DNA from 4 places in the Bradyrhizobium sp. USDA 3364 genome. Region 2 is predicted to be linked to each of the others. Evidence: predicted binding sites of a transcription regulator. Region 2 holds the regulator's gene; each other region holds the start of a gene.
What was found. Region 2 encodes PhoB, which activates phosphate uptake and scavenging genes when phosphate is short. Its sites were predicted from a motif close to TGTCATNNANCTGTCAT; they were not measured.
Positions count from the first base shown of each region.

Region 1: the regulator PhoB is predicted to act here: its motif matches at 2,289-2,305, upstream of ACVILL_RS35885 (OprO/OprP family phosphate-selective porin).
Region 3: the regulator PhoB is predicted to act here: its motif matches at 3,236-3,252, upstream of ACVILL_RS40155 (UDP-2,3-diacylglucosamine diphosphatase).
Region 4: the regulator PhoB is predicted to act here: its motif matches at 1,518-1,534, upstream of ACVILL_RS12260 (alkaline phosphatase D family protein).

Region 1 is NZ_JBSRYG010000002.1:7,614,300-7,619,315, forward strand. Features, by position in the region: gene ACVILL_RS35875 (replication-associated recombination protein A) at 1-666, opposite strand, end outside; gene ACVILL_RS35880 (DegQ family serine endoprotease) at 663-2,021, opposite strand; gene ACVILL_RS35885 (OprO/OprP family phosphate-selective porin) at 2,367-3,965, shown strand; gene ACVILL_RS35890 (winged helix-turn-helix transcriptional regulator) at 4,231-4,611, opposite strand; gene ACVILL_RS35895 (zinc-binding alcohol dehydrogenase family protein) at 4,729-5,016, shown strand, end outside.
Region 2 is NZ_JBSRYG010000002.1:1,844,755-1,849,770, forward strand. Features, by position in the region: gene ACVILL_RS08585 (acetylornithine transaminase) at 1-50, opposite strand, end outside; gene ACVILL_RS08590 (GcrA family cell cycle regulator) at 548-1,060, shown strand; gene phoB (phosphate regulon transcriptional regulator PhoB) at 1,407-2,117, opposite strand; gene phoU (phosphate signaling complex protein PhoU) at 2,250-2,966, opposite strand; gene pstB (phosphate ABC transporter ATP-binding protein PstB) at 2,987-3,805, opposite strand; gene pstA (phosphate ABC transporter permease PstA) at 3,802-4,647, opposite strand; gene pstC (phosphate ABC transporter permease subunit PstC) at 4,652-5,016, opposite strand, start outside.
Region 3 is NZ_JBSRYG010000002.1:8,470,514-8,475,529, reverse strand. Features, by position in the region: gene ACVILL_RS40180 (c-type cytochrome) at 1-86, shown strand, start outside; gene ACVILL_RS40175 (CHRD domain-containing protein) at 166-588, opposite strand; gene ACVILL_RS40170 (c-type cytochrome) at 754-1,683, shown strand; gene ACVILL_RS40165 (Lrp/AsnC ligand binding domain-containing protein) at 1,832-2,077, opposite strand; gene thiD (bifunctional hydroxymethylpyrimidine kinase/phosphomethylpyrimidine kinase) at 2,271-3,068, shown strand; gene ACVILL_RS40155 (UDP-2,3-diacylglucosamine diphosphatase) at 3,276-4,088, shown strand; gene ACVILL_RS40150 (glycosyltransferase family 4 protein) at 4,085-5,016, shown strand, end outside.
Region 4 is NZ_JBSRYG010000002.1:2,622,609-2,627,624, forward strand. Features, by position in the region: gene ACVILL_RS12255 (TAXI family TRAP transporter solute-binding subunit) at 1-1,187, shown strand, start outside; gene ACVILL_RS12260 (alkaline phosphatase D family protein) at 1,598-3,160, shown strand; gene ACVILL_RS12265 (N-acetylmuramoyl-L-alanine amidase) at 3,311-4,321, shown strand; gene ACVILL_RS12270 (hypothetical protein) at 4,355-5,016, opposite strand, start outside.

The DNA.
Region 1 (5,016 bases), 5.8 Mb from region 2:
CTCCTCGGCCAATGTCAGCGAGGCACGGCCGTCGCCGTCGGCCATCCGCACCAGCACGGCGCGCGCTTCCGCATCGAGCGGCAGGTTCTTGCCCTCGATCTTCTCGGCATTGGCAAACAGCTTCTCGATCGCGGCCGTATCGAGCGAGTGAAACACCAGCACGCGGGCGCGCGACAGCAGCGCGGCGTTGAGCTCGAAGGACGGGTTCTCCGTGGTGGCGCCGACCAGCACCACCGTGCCGTCCTCCATCACGGGCAGGAAGGAATCCTGCTGCGCGCGGTTGAACCTGTGCACCTCGTCGACGAACAGCAGCGTGCCCTTGCCGGTCTCACGGCGGGCACGGGCGGCGTCGAACGCCTTCTTGAGATCGGCGACGCCGGAGAACACCGCGGAGATCTGCTCGAAATGCAGCTCGGTGGCGTCGGCCAGAAGCCGCGCCACCGTGGTCTTGCCGGTGCCGGGCGGTCCCCAGAACACCAGCGAGCCCAGCGTGCGCGTTTCCAGCATGCGGGTCAGCGCGCCGTCGGGTCCGAGGATGTGGTCCTGCCCGACCACGTCGGCCAGCGTGCGCGGACGCAGCCGGTCCGGCAGCGGGTGTGGCGCATCCTGCTCCATCCCCGCCGCAGCGAACAGATTGCCGGCCTCCCTCGGTTGTTTGGGGCTCATCCGCCGAGCGTCACGTTGATCTGCTGGCCGCCGCGCACCAGCGTGATGCGCCAGACCCGCGTCCCCGACTTCGACGCTTTCTCGAGGTCGCCGGTGCGCGCGATCTTCTCGTTGTTGACCGCCAGGATGATGTCGCCCTTCTGGAAGCCGACATTGGCCGCCGTGCCGTCATCGGCGAGCTCAGTCACGACGACGCCCTCGGCGCCGGCATCGAGATGCAGCTCATCGGCCAGCGCTGGCGAGATGTTGGCGACCCTGGCGCCCTGGAACGGCGAACGCGCGGTCAGCACGATCTCGTCGCGGTTGCTATCGGGCGCAGTCTCCAGCGGCACGGTGAGCTTCACCGGCTTGCCGCCGCGCTGCACCTCGATCTCCGCATTGCCGCCGAGCGGACGGGTCGCGAAGCGGTAGTCGAACGCGTTGGGATCGTCGATCGGCGTGCCGTCGATCCCGACGATCAGGTCGGACAGCTTCAGCCCGGCCTTCGCTGCGGGGCTGTTCGGCGCAACATTGGCGACCAGCGCGCCGGTCGGCAGCTTCAGCCCGAGCGTCTCCGCAATCTCCGGCGTGACCGCCTGCAAGCGCGCGCCGAGCCACGGCCGCTTCACCGCCTTGCCGCCGCTCTTGGCGGAGGCCACCACCACGCGCACCATGTTGGCAGGGATCGCAAAGCCGATACCCTGCGAGCCGCCGGAGCGCGAGAAGATCGCGGTGTTGATGCCTGCGAGCCGCCCGGTCATGTCGACCAGCGCGCCACCCGAATTGCCGGGATTGATCGCGGCATCGGTCTGAATGAAGAATTGATAATCCGTGATCCCGACTTGAGTGCGCGCCAGCGCCGAGATGATGCCGTGCGTCACGGTCTGGCCGACGCCGAACGGATTGCCGATCGCGAGCACGACGTCACCGACCTGCAGCTGGTCGGAATTGGCGAAGTCGAGCGTGGCGAATTTCTCCTTGCTGGTATTCTTCAGCCGCAGCACGGCGAGGTCGGTACGGCTGTCCTTCAGCACGATCTCCGCCTCGTATTCGCGCTTGTCGGCGAGCGAGACCTTCACCTGGTCGGCGCCCTCGATCACGTGATTGTTTGTGACCACGAGGCCGGAGCCGTCGACCATCACGCCGGAGCCGAGCGAGCGCTGCATCTGCTCGGGCTGCTGCCCCGGCACGCCGAAGAAGCGGCGGAAGATCGGGTCGTCCAGGAACGGATTGCGGTTCTGCACCGTCTTGGCGGCATAGACATTGACCACCGCCGGCTGCACCCGCTGCACTATCGGCGCATAGGACAGCTGCAGCTCGGCCTGCGAGGACGGCACCCGGCGGTCCTGGGCCGCGGCCGGGCCGAGATTCCCCATCAAAACCAACGTGCACAGCGCGGATAGAGCAGCAAAGCGGACAGGTCGGAGCATTCTCACCTCTCGTGGAAAACGCCGGAATATAGGCGCGTTCGCGGGGCAATTGAAGGGCGCCCGGCCGGATAACTGGCCCCCGCCGGACCGGTGCAAAACCCGCAGCAGTCGCGTTGAAGCGCGCCGCCAAGCTTCTATGATGCCTGTCATCTCACTGCGCCGCTCCGCTTGTTGCCTGCGGACAACAAGCGGAACTGCGATGCCAGAAAGCGCTGTCGTGCGTCAGTCACGTTCAGCTCCTAGGACCGTTCAGTGAGTGAGTGAGGACTTCAAACACAACAGGGGTGCACAATGGGTGCGACAAAAGTTGGTGCAATCGCCATAGGACTTGCAGGGGCGCTCGCCGCCTCGCCGGCCTATTCGCAATCGGCCGGAGGCGGCAGCGACGCGGAGATCGCGCTGCTGAAGCAGCAGCTCAAGATGCTCGAGCAGAAGCTCGACAAGTTGCAGAAGCAGACCAACGCCAATACCGCATCTGCGGCCAGCGCAAACGCCAATGCGAAGGCGGCGGACGCCAGAGCCTCGCGCGTCGCAAGCGCCAACGCCGCGATCCCGGTCAAGGGCCCGGTCGCGCCGTCGGGCGTCGTGGTGACGATGCCGAACAACCGGCCGACGATCTGCACCGCGGACGAACAGAACTGCGTCGCGATCACGAGTCGCATCCACTGGGACGTCGGCGGCTACGACTATCGTCCGAACACGGCCGGCACCTCGCCGCAGAAGCTCGACAGCGGCGAGAATCTCCGCCGCGCGCGCATCGGCATCGTCGGCAAGTTCTTCGGCGACTGGAATTACGCGCTGATCTACGACTTCGGCGGCTCGTCCGACGGCTTCGGCGGCGCGGCCCCGGGCTCGCTGCCCGGCGGCGGCACTTCCGGCGTCGAGAATGCCTATCTGAGCTACACCGGTTTCAAGCCATTCGGCGGCAAGATGGCGATCGAAGGCGGCATCATGGACATCCCGTGGACGCTGGACGAAGCGACCAGCTCCAACGACATCCTGTTCATGGAGCGCGCCTCGGTCGGCATCATCGCGCAGAACATCGCGGCCGGTGACTTCCGTTCGGGCGCCGGCACGCGCTGGTGGAACGACCAGCTCTGGATCGGCGGCTACGTCACCGGACCGACGACGGGCGCGATCCACTCCGCCTCCTCGACCGCGCCGGCCGGGACGTCGGAGCAATATGGCGGTGTCGTCCGCATCGCCGGCAATCCGATCAGCGGCAAGAACTACTCGGTGCATATCGGTGCCGATGCGGAATGGCTGGTGCAGCCGCCGCGCAACCAGCTGACGCAGGCGCAGACGCTCACGCTCAGCGACCGGCCCGAGCTGCGCATCGATCCGACCACGCTGATCTCGACCGGCGCGATCGCCAACGTCTCCAGCGCGCAGGTCTACGGCGTCGAGGCCGCAGCGACCTACGGGCCGTTCATCGCGCAGGGCGAATATTACTGGTTCAATGTCGACCGCTCCGCGAATACCGGGCTGCCGCCGTTCGGCGCGCCGAGCCTGAAATTCGACGGCGGTTACGCGCAGGTCGGCTACGTGCTGACCGGCGAGAACCACGCCTACAATCCGGCGACGGCCTCCTATAGCGGGATCAAGCCGCATGATCCGTTCTCGCTCGCCGGCGGCGGCTGGGGCGCCTGGGAAATCGCCGGCCGCGTCAGCACGATGGATCTGAACGATCAGATCGCGCAGGCGGTCGGCGTCGCGGGTGGACGGCAGACCGTCTACACCGCCGCGCTGAACTGGTACGTCAACAACAACGTCCGCTTCATGCTGAACTATCTGCACGGCGACATCGCCAAGCAGGCCTCGGCGACCTCGCCTGCGGATGTCGGCTCGAAGTTCGACGCGGTCGCGCTGCGCACGCAGGTGGCGTTCTGAGCTGATCTGCGCAGCCGCCAAGAGCAACGGCCGGGAGCGACACCGCTCCCGGCAGGTACGCGCCGCCGAAATATCGAAAACAACCCCATGCAAAGGAGCCGGCGGCCGCGGCGCTCGACAGAGCGACTTGACACGTCGGGCAACTCAAAGGTAGATTTCCAATATTCCGAAATTGTGCAAACGCCCGCGAATGCGGGACTATCGATCTTTCCATCGGGGAGAGGTGAATTGGATCCGGCCCGATTCAATTCAAACTGATCTTGAGCTACGCCGCGCGCTTCGGCTTTTTCACGACAACCTCCGGCGCGGGCGCGCAGGACAGCCGCTCCTGATGGCCCTCGCCCCAGGCTTTCAGGATATCGATCACCGGGCGCAGGCTCTCGCCGAGTTCGGACAGCGTGTATTCGACCCGCGGCGGCACTTCGGCATAGACCTTGCGGATCACGAGGCCGTCGTCCTCGAGCGCGCGCAGCTGCTTGGTCAGCATGCGCTGGGTGATGCCGGGCATCCGCCGCCGCAACTCGCCGAAGCGCTGGGTGCCGGCCTGCAAATGGTACAGGATCACGCCCTTCCATTTGCCGTCGATCAGGTCCAGCGCGGCCTCGACCGCACAGCCCGGACGGCGCGCAAAGTTCTTCCGTTTCATGGGATTTTTCCCAATAGTATACAAACAGGGACTAGTTCCCTGTTTGTACAGTACTTGCCAAAAGGACGCCAGCGCGACAGTTAAACGGCAGGCAATCGCCCACCACGGAGACCAGCCATGAAGGCCGTCGGATACCAAAAGTCGCTGCCGATCGAGGCGGCAGATTCACTCGTCGATTTCGAGATCGCCAAGCCCGAACCGAAGGGGCGCGACATCCGCGTCGCGGTGAAGGCCATCTCGGCCAACCCGGTCGACTACAAGGTGCGCAAGCGCGCGGCACCGACGGACGGCGGCTACAAGATCCTCGGCTTCGACGCGGCCGGCGTGGTCGATGCCGTCGGGCCCGAGGTGTCGCTGTTCAAGCCCGGCGACGAGGTGTTCTACGCAGGCTCCATCCTGCGCCAG
Region 2 (5,016 bases):
TCGACCCGGGCGAAGACGGGGAGCAGATGCGACGAGGCAACGTTGGTCATGGCGTTCACTGCCGGTTTGAGGCCGACAATTGCCGCGCGCATTGACGCCAGCGCAGCAACGGCCAGCTTCGGAAAACAAAACGGCCGCCTTTGCGGGCGGCACGTGGCCAACATTCTATGCTGCGGCGGGTCAGTGTCAATCGCCAGGAGCCGCCGTTTGCCGGCCTTCCTGCGATGCGCAGCGTACACAATCCGTAGCATTCCGGTGCGGTGGAAAAGCCTCATTGCAATGCTTAACTGTGCTGGAACATGTGGACGCACGGCCGCGGACTCTTGCGCCAGAGTCACGCCATATTGTAGCGTTTGGCCTGTCGGGTACGACATCTCGTGCGGCAGTACTGGACCCTCTAAGTAGCCTTCGTGTCTCGCGTAAACGTTCGGGCGCAACACCGTGCCCGGCGAGGGCTAAGGGATTCTGGCCGCAGGGATATTTGTCCAGATTTGGCTCGCAGCGCCGCTCCAATGACTGGCCGGCGCCATGCGAAAGGAAGAATGCGATGACGGTATTGACCTGGTCCGACGATCGCGTCGAGCAGCTGAAGAAGCTCTGGGAGTCTGGCCTTTCGGCCAGCCAGATCGCAGCGGAACTTGGCAATGTGACGCGAAACGCCGTGATCGGCAAAGTGCACCGGCTCGGCCTCTCCGGTCGCGCCAAAGCACCCTCCACGGCGGCGCCGCGGCAGCGCAAGGCGCGTCCCGCTCAGCACATGATGCGGGTGGCGCGCCCGGTCTCGCGCGGCAACACCGCGCTCGCGCACGCCTTCGAGGTCGAGATGGAGCCCGATCCGATCTCCTACGACAACGTGGTGCCGATGAGCCAGCGGCTGTCGCTGCTCGAGCTCAACGAGGCCACCTGTCACTGGCCGGTCGGCGATCCCTCGAGCCCGGAATTCTTCTTCTGCGGCGGCAAGGCGCTCGCCGGCCTGCCCTATTGCGCGCATCACTCGCGCGTCGCCTACCAGCCCGCCGCCGATCGCCGCCGGCCGTCGGCGAAACCACAGATCAAGTAGCACTCGGGAAGCTAGCCTGGACTGCAAAACAAATCCCCGCGCAAGCGGGGATTTTTTGTGTGATGCGTAGCCCGGATGGAGCGCAGCGCACGACGTGAGGTGAGCACGCACGTCGGGCTCCCTCCCCCCCCCCTTGCGGGGGAGGGTTGGGGAGAGGGGTACCGCTTGCTCCGCTGATTATCGATCGCGAAGAATGCACCGTCGGTTCGGTTGAGGACGTCGCTACACGCCTTACGCCACAGCCCGGGGCTCACCCCTCTCCCCACCCTCCCCCGCAAGGGGGGAGGGAGCCAGACAGTGTGCTCACCTCACGTGATAGCGAACCAACTCACATCACCAGCCGCCGTTACGGTTGCGGCTCGGCTTTGGCAAACCGGTCGTCGAGCGCATAGCCGGCGCCGCGCACGGTGCGGATCGGGTCCTGCTCGCGGCCCGGATTGAGCAGCTTGCGCAGGCGGCCGATATGCACGTCGACGGTGCGCTCATCGATGTAGATGTCGCGGCCCCAGACGCTGTCGAGAAGCTGCTCGCGGCTGAACACGCGGCCGGGATGCTCGAGGAAGAACTCGAGCAAACGATACTCGGTCGGACCGAGATCGATCGGACGGCCCGAGCGCGCCACGCGGCGCTTCTCGCGGTCGAGCTCGATGTCGCCATAGGTCAGCACGGTCGCCAGCCGCTCCGGGCTCGCGCGGCGCAGCAGGCCCTTCACCCGCGCCAGCAGTTCCGGCACCGAGAACGGCTTGACGATGTAATCGTCGGCGCCGGTAGCAAGCCCGCGCACGCGCTCGCTCTCCTCGCCGCGCGCGGTCAGCATGATGATCGGAAGCTGCTTGGTTTCGGGCCGCGCCCGCAGGCGGCGGCACAGCTCGATGCCGGACAGGCCCGGCAGCATCCAATCGAGCACCACGAGGTCGGGGACGCGCTCCTTCAGACGGGTGTCGGCATCGTCGCCGCGCCCAACCGTTTCGACATCGTAGCCTTCCGCATCGAGGTTGTAGCGCAACAGCGTCGTCAGCGCTTCCTCGTCTTCGACTACCAGAATGCGTGCGCTCATCGGTCTAAGTTCTTTCTTTGTGGTGATCCGTTGCCCAGACGCAAACCGAAACGCTCACTTCTCTCGAGCACGATCCTCGCGCAAACGCTTTGTCGCGAAGACAATCCGGTTTCCGCTATTGGAGATCATGCCCTAGTTACCCGGCACCGTGGTGGCAAAAGTCGTCATGTCGCCCTTGGGGCGCTTGTCGGTGATCTGCTGGCCCTCGATCATGTAGAACACGGTCTCGGCGATATTGGTGGCGTGGTCGCCGATGCGCTCGATGTTCTTGGCGCAGAACATCAGATGGATGCAGAACGAGATGTTGCGCGGATCCTCCATCATGTAGGTGAGCAGTTCGCGGAACAGCGAGGTGCAGATCGCGTCGACCTCCTCGTCGCCCTTCCAGACGTTCATCGCCGCCGGCAGATCGTGCGCGGCGTAGGCGTCGAGCACCGACTTGACCTGCGACAGCACGAGGTCGGTCATGTGCTCCAGGCCGCGGATCAGCTTCAACGGCTGGAAATCGCTCTCCAGCGCCGCGACGCGCTTGCCCATGTTCTTGGCGAGGTCGCCGATCCGCTCGAGGTCGGTGGCGACTCGCATCGCGCTGACGATCTCGCGCAGGTCGATCGCCATCGGCTGGCGGCGGGCGATCGTCAGCACCGCGCGCTCTTCGATGACGCGCTGCAGATTGTCGATGTCGATGTCGGCGGCGACCACGCGCTTGCCGAGCGCGACGTCGCGACGGATCAGCGCATCGACCGATTCGGTAATCATCCGTTCGACGAGGCCGCCCATCTCGGCGACCAGGCGGGTCAACTCCTGCAGGTCGCTGTCGAATGCCTTGGCGGTATGTTCAGAAGCCATCGCTTGTCTCCTCAGCCCGGTCAACCAAACCGGCCGGTGATGTAGTCCTGGGTGCGCCGATCGCTCGGGGAGGTGAAGATCTTGTTGGTGTCGTCGAACTCGATCAGCTCGCCGAGATACATGAAGGCGGTCTTGTCGGAGACGCGCGCCGCCTGCTGCATGTTGTGGGTGACGATCGCGATCGTGTAGTCCTCGGAGAGCTCCTGGATCAGCTCCTCGACCTTGGCGGTCGAGATCGGATCGAGCGCCGAGCACGGCTCGTCGAACAGGATCACCTCGGGACGCACCGCCACGGTGCGCGCGATGCACAGCCGCTGCTGCTGGCCGCCGGAGAGCGACAGGCCGGAGGCGTTCAGCTTGTCCTTGACCTCGTTCCACAGCGCGCCGCCGCGCAGCGCCTTCTCGACCCGGTCGTCCATCTCGGACTTCGAGATCTTCTCGTAGAGGCGGATGCCGAATGCGATGTTCTCGTAGATCGTCATCGGAAACGGCGTCGGCTTCTGGAACACCATGCCGACCCGCGCGCGCAGCAGGTTGAGGTCGAGCTTGGGATCGAGGATGTTGGTCTGGTCCAGCATCAGCTGGCCGACGGCGCGCTGGCCCGGATACAGATCATACATCCGGTTGAAGATGCGCAGCAGGGTCGACTTGCCGCAGCCCGACGGGCCGATGAACGCCGTGACGCGGTTGGTGCCCAGCGTCAGGTTGATGTTCTTCAGCGCATGGTGCTCGCCGTAATAGAAGTTGAGGTTGCGCACCGTGACTTTCGGCGGCGCTTCCGGAAGCGGAACCTGGGGAACGTGGCCCGCGGCAGTCGTGGAGACGGAAAGCTCGGTCATTTTGCGGCCCTTTCGGCACCAAGGATACGCGCGCCGATATTCAACGCGAGCACGGTGAATGTGATGAGCAGTGCGCCGCTCCACGCCAGTTCTTTCCAGTAGGCGTAGGGGCTCTGCACGAAGTTGTTGATGGTCACCGGCAGGTTGGCCATCGTCTTGGTCAAATCCCAGCTGAAGAACTGGTTCGACAGCGCGGTGAACAGCAGCGGCGCGGTTTCGCCGGCGACGCGCGCGGTCGCCAGCAGCACACCGGTGATCAGACCCGACCGGGCCGCACGATAAGCGATCCGCTTGATCACCAGCGAACGCGGCAGGCCGAGCGCCGAGGCCGCCTCGCGCAGCGGATTGGGCACCAGCAGCAGCATGTCCTCGGTGGTGCGCAGCACGACCGGGATCACGATGACGGCGAGCGCCAGCGCACCGGCGATCGCCGAGAAGCCGCGCATCGGGACCACGACCGCGCCATAGATGAACAGGCCGATGATGATCGAGGGCGCGCTGAGCAGGATGTCGTTGATGAAGCGGATCACCGAGGTGAGCTTGTCGTGCTTGCCGTACTCGGCGAGGTAGGTGCCGGCGAACAGGCCGAGCGGCGCGCCGATGCCGACGCCGATCACGGTCATGATGACCGAGCCGACGATGGCGTTGAGCAGGCCGCCATCGGTCGAGCCCGGCGGCGGCGTGTTCTGGGTGAACAGCTGCACGCTGAGGCCGGCGATGCCGTTATAGAGCAGCGTGATCAGGATCAGCGCCAGCCAGGTGACGCCGAACAGCGCCGCACCGACGCAGAGTGCGCGAATGACGATGTCGCTGCGGCGGCGGGACTTGTAGATCGGGTTCATGGCGTTACTTCCCCGCCTTCTTTTCAAGCCGCATCAGCATCAACCGGGCGCCGGCGAGCACGAAGAAGGTCAGCACGAACAGCAGCAGGCCGAGCAGGATCAGGCCGGACTGGTGCAGGCCGTCGCTCTCGGCGAATTCGGAGGCGATCGCCGCCGAGATCGTGGTGCCCGGCGCGAAGATCGACGACGAGATGCGGAACGAGTTGCCGATGATGAAGGTGACCGCCATCGTCTCGCCGAGCGCGCGACCGAGCGCCAGCATGACGCCACCGATCACGCCGACCCGGGTGTAGGGGATCACGACGTTGCGGACGACTTCCCAGGTGGTGCAGCCCATGCCGTAGGCGGCTTCCTTCAGCACCGACGGCA
Region 3 (5,016 bases), 6.6 Mb from region 2:
ATATCGACACGCTGAAGGCGGAAATGCCGCCGCTGTTCAAGCAGTGCGGCGGCTGCCACGAGACCTACCGCCTCAAGAAGGGCTGATCGCCGTTCGGGCAATGAAAAAGGGCGGACGCCGTGAAGCGTCCGCCCTTTTTCATGCCGGTCGTTTCGTGCTGACGGTTTACTTCGTGACCTGGCCGCGGATCTCGCCGCCCGGGTTGGCCGCGGTGTGGACGTTGACGTAGTACTTGCCGGCCAGCAGATCGGCGGCCTGCGCATCGGTCAGCGTGGCGCTGCCTTCGACCGGGCTCGACGTCGCGTTCGGGATTGCGACCGCGACACCGGAATTCTTGCCGGCCTCGGCGGGGCCGTGGAAATGCGCGGCGGTCGCGGGGCCGGACAGGCCCGAATAGGTCAGCTTCCAGCTGAGCTTCTTGCTGGCGGCATCGTAGTCGATGTCGGCGGTGCCGGTACCGGCGCTGGTGTTCGCCGGCACTTCGGACTTGCCGTCCAGCTTGGCGTGCATCTTTTCGGCAAGCGCCGGACCCGCGAACGCAATCGCGGCGCCAAGTGTCAGCGTGGCAAGCAAGGTCTTGTTGGACATGGTTCTCTCCCCTTTGACGTCACACGATGGTTGCAAACTTCAAACAGCGCCTTTTCGGATTTATTCCCGAAATGATCGTGGGTGCGGCAAATTTGATGCGAGCTTGTGCGATCGGTTGCCATCATACTGGTTGATGAACTGACGCGACCAACGACGGATCGGTGAATGTTGCGACGAATTCTCCTCCTGGCCATCCTGGCCTGCCTCATCGGCTTTGGCGTGTTCTGGTGGCTGACGATCCCCGTGACCGTCTCCGCCAGCGCGTTGCCCGCCTACCAGCCTGACCTGGCCAACGGCCTCACAACGTTCAATGCCGGGGGATGTTCCTCCTGTCACGCCGTACCCAAGCAGGACGACCGCACCAGGCTGGGTGGCGGGCTTGCGATACCGTCGCCGTTCGGCACCTTCTACGCGCCGAACATCTCGCCCGACCCGAACGACGGCATCGGCCGCTGGAGCGAGGCCGACTTCGTCACCGCGGTCATGAAGGGCACCTCGCCGTCAGGCGCGCACTATTTCCCGGCGTTTCCGTACACGTCCTATCAGTACGCCAGGGTCAATGATGTGCGCGACCTGTTCGCCTATCTGAAGACCTTGCCGCCGGTCGCCGGCAAGGTGCGCGACCACGATCTGCCGTTTCCGTTCAACATCAGGCGCAATGTCGGGGTCTGGAAGTTGCTGTTCATGAACGGCAAGCCGTTCGTCGCGGATGCCAGCCGCTCGGCGCATTGGTATCGCGGCGCCTATCTCGTCAACAGCTTCGGCCATTGCGCCGAGTGCCACAGTCCGCGGAATTTCCTCGGGGGCATCATCAGTGCGCAGCGCTTCGCCGGGGGCCCCAACCCGGAGGGCGAGGGCTGGGTGCCCAACATCACGCCGAGGGGGATCTCGGACTGGAGTACGAAGGACATCGCCTATTTCCTCGAGAGCGGCCAGACGCCGGATGGCGACAGCGCCGGCGGCTCGATGGTGCGCGTGATCCGCAACACCTCGCAGCTCTCGTCAAGCGATCGCGACGCGATCGCCGAGTACATCAAGTCGCTGCCGCCGGTCGAGGGACCGCCGAAGCCGACCAAGCCCGAGAAGAAGTCGTAGCGGACACGTCCTAGACTCCTCATGGTGAGGAGCGCGCAACGCGCGTCTCGAACCATGTGGCCCCCACTGTGGCCTACATCCTTCGAGACGCCCGCAGGACGGGCTCCTCAGGATGCGGCGTTAGAGAGTACGTCGTGATGCGGCGAAACTACTTCGCGCCGAACGCCTTGAAGGTGATGATGGTGAGGGTGTCCTGGATGCCCGGGATCACCTGAACCTTCTCGTTGATGAAATGGCCGATGTCGGTGTCGTGGTCGACGTAGAACTTGACCAGCAGATCGTAATTGCCCGCGGTGGAGTAGATCTCGGATGCGATCTCGGCCTCCGCCAGCGCGTTGGCGACGGTGTAGGACTGGCCGAGCTTGCATTTGATCTGGACGAAGAAAGGAACCATCAAAGTCGTCTCCGGGGATTTGGCCGACTATAGGCCAAAAACCGGCGGCCAAGGCAAGGGGGCGAGAAGGGGCCAAGGCAAGGCCAACTCGCGGTAAAGTCAGGCGAACTTGCTGCCGATGGGCGGCCGGGCTAGGACAGGCCATGGTGTTATTCATAACGGTCTCATTCGTATCAACCGCCGGTGCCGCGAGATGACCCCGGTCGCGCTCACCATTGCCGGCTCGGATTCCTCGGGCGGCGCGGGCATCCAGGCCGACCTCAAGAGCTTTGCCGCGCTCGGGGTCTACGGCGCCTCCGCCATCACGGCGCTGACCGCGCAGAACACCACGGGGGTCAGCGGCATCCATCCGGTGCCTGCTGCATTCGTCACCGCCCAGATCGATGCGGTTTTCTCCGACCTCGACGTCGGCGCGGTCAAGATCGGCATGGTGGCGCAGGCCGAGACGATCGAGGCGATCGCCGATGGGCTGAAGCGCTGGGCGCCGCGCCACATCGTGCTTGACCCGGTGATGGTCGCGACGTCGGGTGATCGGCTGCTCGCCGCCGAGGCCGTCGATGCGCTCAAGACCAAACTGTTTCCGCTGGCCTCGCTGATCACGCCGAACCTGCCGGAAGCGGCGGCGCTGCTCAACGAGCCGGTCGCCTCAAGCGCGGCCGACGTCGAACAGCAAGGCAAGCGATTGCTGGCGACGGGATGCCGCGCGGTGCTGGTCAAGGGCGGCCACGGCCACGGTGCCGAGAGCACCGACTATCTGATCGACGCCGAGCGCAGCATCGCGCTATCGGCGCCGCGCATCGCCACATCAAACACGCACGGCACCGGCTGCTCGCTGTCGTCGGCGATCGCGGCAGGGCTCGCGAAAGGCGAGGCGATGGAGACCGCCGTGCGCAACGCGAAGGCGTGGATATCAGGTGCGATCGCCGCCGCCGATCGTTTCGCGGTCGGCCACGGCCACGGGCCGGTGCATCACTTCCACAAGTACTACTGAAGCTCTGAAGCCGCGTTGTTCCGCCGCGATATGCGGCAACACCACGCCTGTTGCGCACAGCCGCGTGCGCCGATGTCGCCAGATTGTCGCATGCGGCTGTTATCCGCAGGACAGGGGCGCGCTGCTGATTCTCGTTAACTCTTTGTGGAGCCTCAGGTCGCGGGGATCGTCATCGCCTTGTCACAGGAATCTGTTAGGTGCACAGGCATGGGAAGTGACTCCTTGAGTGAAGAGAGCCCCGAGCGGCGCTTTCGCACTTTGTTTATCTCCGATGTCCATCTCGGAGCCCGCGGTTCGCAAGCCGACCGCCTGCTGGACTTCCTCCGCTCTCACGATGCCGACACGATCTACCTGGTTGGTGATATCGTCGACGGCTGGGCGCTGAAGTCGAACTGGTACTGGCCGCAGACTCACAACGATTTCGTGCAGAAGATGCTGCGCAAGGCGCGCAAGGGCGCCAAGGTGATCTACGTCCCGGGCAACCACGACGAGTTCCTGCGCAAATATTACGGCACGCATTTCGGCGGCATCGACGTGGTGGAGAACACCATCCACACCGGCGCCGACGGCAAGCGCTATCTCATCATCCACGGCGATATCTTCGATCTCGTCGTGCAGAACGCGCGCTGGCTCGCCCATCTCGGCGACAAGGCCTACGACTTCGCGATCCAGATGAATCGCTTCGTCAACTTCTTCCGCAAGATGTTCGGCGTGCCGTACTGGTCGCTGTCGCAATGGGCCAAGCTCAAGGTCAAGAAGGCGGTGAACTATATCGGCGCGTTCGAGGCTACGCTGGCCGGCGAGGCGCGGCGTCACGGCTGCGACGGCGTGATCTGCGGCCACATCCACTACGCGACGATTCATGACGAGCACGGCATCCGCTACATGAATTGCGGCGACTGGGTGGAGAGCTGCACGGCGCTCGCCGAGCACGAAGACGGCCGCTTCGAGATCATCACCTGGACCGATCCGGTGCGCCGGATTGCGCCAGTTCCGCGAGTAACGGCACGCGCTGCATGACGCATATCCTGGTCGCGACCGATGCGTGGCATCCCCAGGTCAACGGGGTTGTCCGCACGCTGACCATGATGGCACAGGCGGCGAAATCGCTCGGCGTCGAGGTGAGCTTCCTGACGCCGGACGAGTTCCGCACCTTCGCGATGCCGAGCTACCGCGATCTCCGGCTGGCCTTGCCGTACCGGGCCAAGGTTGCCAGCCTGATCGAGGCGGCGAAGCCCGACAGCATCCATATCGCGACCGAAGGCCCGATCGGGCTGTCGGTCCGCCGCTATTGCCGCACGCATGGCCTGCCGTTCACGACGAGTTTCCACACCCGCTTTCCGGAATACGTGTCGGCGCGGACGCCTGTCCCGGAAGCCTGGGTATGGCGTGCGCTGCGCTGGTTCCACAAGCCGAGCCGGGCGGTCATGGCCGCCACCCCGGCACTGGCGGCCGAACTGCGCCAGCGCGGCTTCCGCAACGTGGTGCTGTGGTCGCGCGGCGTCGATACCGCGCTGTTCCATCCGCGCGACGTCGATCTCTGCCTGCCGCAGCCGGTCTATCTCAGCGTCGGCCGGGTCGCGGTGGAGAAGAACCTCGAGGCATTCCTCGACCTCGATCTGCCCGGCACCAAGGTCGTGGTCGGCGACGGCCCGGCGCGGGCGGCGCTGGAGCGGAAATATCCGGAAGCCGTCTTCCTCGGCGCCCGCCATGGGGAAGAATTGGCTGAGATTTACGCCGCGGCCGATGTGTTCGTTTTCCCGAGTCGCACCGATACGTTCGGTTTGGTGCTGCTCGAAGCGTTGGCCAGCGGCCTGCCGGTTGCCGCTTTTCCGGTCACCGGGCCCCGTGACGTGATCGGCGCCGCGCCGGTCGGCATCCTTGACGAGGATTTGCACCATGCCTGCCTGGAGGCGCTCAGCATCCCGCGCCAGGCCTGTGTCGATTT
Region 4 (5,016 bases), 780 kb from region 2:
AGCAGCAAACCCAGGTCAAGCTCCGCCCGGTGCAGACCGACGGGGCCACCGCCAGTGCGCAGACGCTGGCCGACGGCAAGGCCGATCTCGCCATCATCCGCGGCGACCTCGATGTGCCGAAGAATGCGCAGGCTGTCGCGACCCTGCGCAAGAATGTCGTGGTGATGTGGGTTCCGCCTGCAAAGGGCAAGGTTCGGAAATCTGCCCGGATCACCAAGATCGCGCAGCTTGCCGGCCACAAAATCGGCGTCGTCGGCCGCACGCCGGCCAACGTCAATCTGCTGAAGCTGATCCTGACGCAATACGGCGTCGACCCGATGAAGGTCGACATCGTTCAGTTCCCGGCCAATGAGGCGGCGGACGCGATCAAGAACCTGAAGGCCGACGCCTACCTCGCCGTCGGTCCGGCCAACAGCAAGATCACGATCGATGCCATCACGGCGTCGGTCAAGGACGGCGGCGAGCCCACCTTCCTGCCGATCGACGCCTCGGAAGCAATCGCGCAGAACCATCCGGCCTATGAGGCCGCGGAAATCCCCGCCGGCTCGCTCGGCTCGGCCGATCGGCCCGACGACGAGGTGAAGACGATCAGCTTCTCGCACCACGTCGTCGCGCGAAAGGGCCTGTCGGACTCGACGGTCGCGGCCTTCACGCGGCAATTGTTTGCGATCCGGCAGTCGCTCAAGAACGATTTCCCGCTCGCCGCCAAGATCGAGACGCCCGACACCGACAAGGACGCCACCATCCCCGTGCATCCCGGCGCGGCCGCCTTCGTCGACGGCGAGGAAAAGACCTTCCTCGACCGCTACAGCGATTACATCTGGTGGAGCCTGATGGCGTTCTCGGCGATGGGCTCCGCCGGTGCGTGGTTTGCCGGCTATCTCAAGCAGGATGAGCGCAACACCAACTCCTCGCAGCGCGATCGCCTGCTGAACATGCTGAGGGCTGCGCGGCAAAGCGATTCGGCCGATGAGCTCGACCAGATGCAGGCGGAGGCCGACGACATCCTGCGCCACACGCTCGACTGCTTCGAGCACGGCGCCATCGAGGAAGGCACGCTGACCGCGTTCAACATCGCGCTCGAGCAGTTCCACAACGCCGTCGCCGACCGCAAGGCGCTTCTGATCAGCATGCCGCAGAATCTGCAGCGGACTGCAAGCCAGTTCAGGGCTGCGGGCACGGCGTAGCGGCGGCTTCTAACAGTTCTCCGCAATCTCCTTCGCCTCCCGCTTGCGGAGCGACCTCCTCTGTTTCTCCGCTTGTCCGCCGAAGACTCGTGAGGAAGTCACCGGCGGTATGGTTCCCTCCCCCCTTGCGGGGGAGGGTTAGGGAGAGGGGTGCCACTTGCTCCGTCGATAGTTGGTTACGAGACCAACGGTGCGATTGAGCGAGCGCCATTTCATCACTGACGTCAGCGCCCGGGGCTCACCCCTCTCCCCGCCCTCCCCCACAAGGGGGAGGGAGCCTTACATGCGTGCTCACCTTACGAACCGTCGCTTCTGACGCTTCCTCCCGCCTGTAATCTCTCCGTCATGGAATTTTTCTAGGTCTTGACGGGCGTGCGGCGCATTGTCGCTGTGACCTGAGGAGGCTCCCCATGACGATCCGGTTCTCGCGAAACCTCACCCGCCGGCGCTTTCTTTCGACCGCGGCTGCAACCGGCGCCGGCGTGATCGCGATGCCCTATCTGTCGCGCGCGGCCGATCGCCCCGTGATCACCCATGGCGTGCAGTCCGGCGATGTCGGCGTTGACGGCGGCGTCGTGTGGGCGCGTGCGGACCGGCCGTCGCAGATGATGGTCGAGGTCGCGACCACGGAATCGTTCAAGGACGCCCGCACGCTGCCGCCGATCACGGCGCTGCCGGAGAGCGACTTCACCGCAAAAATGCTGCTGGAGAACCTGCCGTCGGGCCAGGACATCTTCTATCGCGTCCGCTTCCGCGACCTCGCCCATGTCGACATCGTCGGCGAGCCCGTGGTCGGCCGCTTCCGCACCGCGCCGAGCGACCGCCGCGACGTCTCCTTCGTGTGGGGCGGCGACGTGGCCGGCCAGGGCTGGGGCATCAACCCGGACGACGGCGGCATGATCACCTTCTCGGCGATGAAGAAGCACGCCCCGGACTTCTTCCTGCATTCCGGCGACACCATCTATGCCGACGGCGTCATCACCGCCGAGCAGAAGCAGCCCGACGGCAAGATCTGGAAGAACATCACGATCCCGGAGAAGGCCAAGGTGGCCGAGACGCTCGACGAATACCGCGCCGCGCACAAATACAATTTTCTCGACGGCAATCTGCGCGACTTCAATGCCGAGGTGCCGATCTTCGTGCAGTGGGACGACCACGAGGTGACCAACAACTGGTCGCTGTCGAAGCAGCTGCCGGCTTCCTACAAGGAGCGCGACATCAACGTGCTCGCCGCGCGCGCGGCAAAAGCCTTCCACGAGATGTATCCGATGCGCGAGAGCATCGTCGAACCGGGCCGGGTCTACCGCACGCTGAGCTACGGCCCGCATCTCGACGTCTTCATGCTCGACGAGCGCAGCTATCGCGGCCCGAACGGCCCGAACCTACAAGAAAAATATGGCCCCGACGCCTATTTCATCGGACCGGACCAGATGGCCTGGCTGAAGCGCGCGCTGCTCAACTCGCGCGCCACCTGGAAGGTGATCGCCTCCGACATGCCGCTGTCGTTGATCGTCTACGACGATGCCGCCAACAAGAAGGGCTCGGAAGCGTTCGCGCAGGGCGGCGGCCCGGCGCGCGGCCGCGAGCTCGAGATCGCCGACATCCTGCGCTTCATCAAGACCTCGGATATCGTCAACACCGTGTGGCTGACCGCCGACGTGCACTATGCGGCGGCGCACTACTACGACCCGAACAAGGCCCAGTTCCAGGAATTCGATCCGTTCTGGGAATTCGTCTCCGGCCCGCTGCATGCCGGTACGTTCGGCCCGAACGAGCTCGACAACACGTTTGGTCCCGAGGTGAAGTTCGTCAAGGCGCCGGGCGAAGCCAACCAGAACCTGCCGCCGTCGGCCGGCATGCAGTTCTTCGGCCACGTCAAGATAGACGGCAAGAGCGGCCAGATGACCGTCAGCCTGCGCGATCGCGTCGACGCCGAGCTGTGGGCGATCACGCTCGACCCGAAGCCGGTCTAGTCGGACCGCGGCTACGGCGGAACCGCACTCCCCTTGACCGACGCTCTTGCCTCAAGGCAAGGGGGTCGCGTTTGACGGGGGATAGACGCGACCTGCCTCTTCCGGTATCGAGATAAGAGCCGTTATGCTGGGGGCCCGGAGGGGCGGAGCATGAGGCGCTGCGAATTCATTCGCGTGCTCGGTGGTATCGTCGCGAGGTTTCGGCCTCGTCGCCTGGTTGTCGTCGCGATCGCAGTGTTCGCGCTGCTGCCGATCGAGGTCAGCGATGCCGGCTGGCTGCCGGATTTCTTCAAGAGCTCGTCCAAGCAAGTCAAATCGCCAAAGCGCGCGAAGTCGACAAGGCAGTCGACAAGGCACGCCAGATTGGCAAGGCATCGCGCACAGCCAAAACCCCACCCCACACGGCTTGCCGCGCTTGGGCCGGCCGTCCTGCCATCGTCCGCTCTCAAGCCGAGCGGATCCAAATGCGATCCCTCGACATTCCGGATCGTGCTGGACGTCGGACACACCGCTGAATCGGAAGGCGCGATGAGCGCCCGCAACGTCGCCGAGTTCGTCTTCAACCTGCGCCTCGCCAGGCAGATCGAGGAGAAGTTGAAGTCCGATGGCTTCGCCGAAACCAGGCTGCTTCTGACCGAAGGCAAGGCGCGACCCAGCCTGTTCAAGCGGGTCGCCGCGGCCAACAATCTGCACGCGGATCTCTTGCTGTCGATCCACCATGACTCCGTGCCCAACAAGATGCTCGAGGATTGGGAATTCGAGGGCAAGAAAAGCCACTTCAGCGACCGCTTCAGCGGCTACTCCGTGTTCGTCTCCCGGGAGAATCCGGAATTCAAGACGAGCCTCCGCTTCGCCGAGCTGCTCGCCGGCGAAATGAAGACCCAGGGGCTGCGCTATGCCGAGCAATACAGCCTGCCCGTCATGGGTCGCTACCAGCACCCGCTGCTCAACAAGGAGACCGGCGTCTACAGCTATGACGAGCTGATCGTGCTGAGAAAGACCGCGATGCCCGCCGTCCTGCTGGAGGCGGGCTCGATCATCAACCGGGACGAAGAGCTCAAGATGGACTCGCCCGAGCGGCAGAACGTCATCGCCGGCGGCGTCGCGGCCGCCGTGAAGGAATTCTGCGAGCCGCGATGGGCCGTGGTCGGTCCGCCCTGATCGTGCTCGGCGAAGCCGATTCCCCTGCCGATTTCAGCCCGGCTTGCCCGCCTTGATCTCCTTGAATTTGGCAAGCGCCTGCTCGAACTTGGCATTGAACAGCCACATCGCGTCGAGGATCTCGCGGAAGGTCGCGGATGTTCTCGCCCGGTCGGCGCGGCCGAACGCAAAGACGCTGTTGTTGCGCAGGTCTCGCATGATCCTGGGGTCGGAGATTCTGTAGCCCGTGAGATTCCCCGACTTCAGTGCCGCCCTGGTCGGCGTCGGGATGATCTGGATCAGTTCGAAGACCTTCATCTGATCGATCGGATCCGGCAGCGCTCTCTGGATCGCCGGGACCGCCGGGAAGAGTTCGGCATGTGCGTTCATGAGACCGTCCCGCACCGCGGTCCAGTGATTGAACCTGTGATCGAGGCTGCCGGCTCGCGCCTCTTCCTTGTCGTCGCGACGGTTCAGTGCAGGATCGACGGCCGCGCTCGATCCCTTGATGGCGGCCCACTTGCTTCGACCGTTGCGATCCTCTGACGGGCCGGTCTGCAGGCTCCCTTTGTAGGTGTTCGACCGCGCATTGCCCGCATTCTGCTTGCCGTTCGTCTCGGCGAAGAAAAGGCCGAGGCTGATACGACCCGCGACTGCGGCATCCGCGGCATCGAGACCCTTGGCGCGAGCAATCGCCGTCGCCAGATCGACGACGT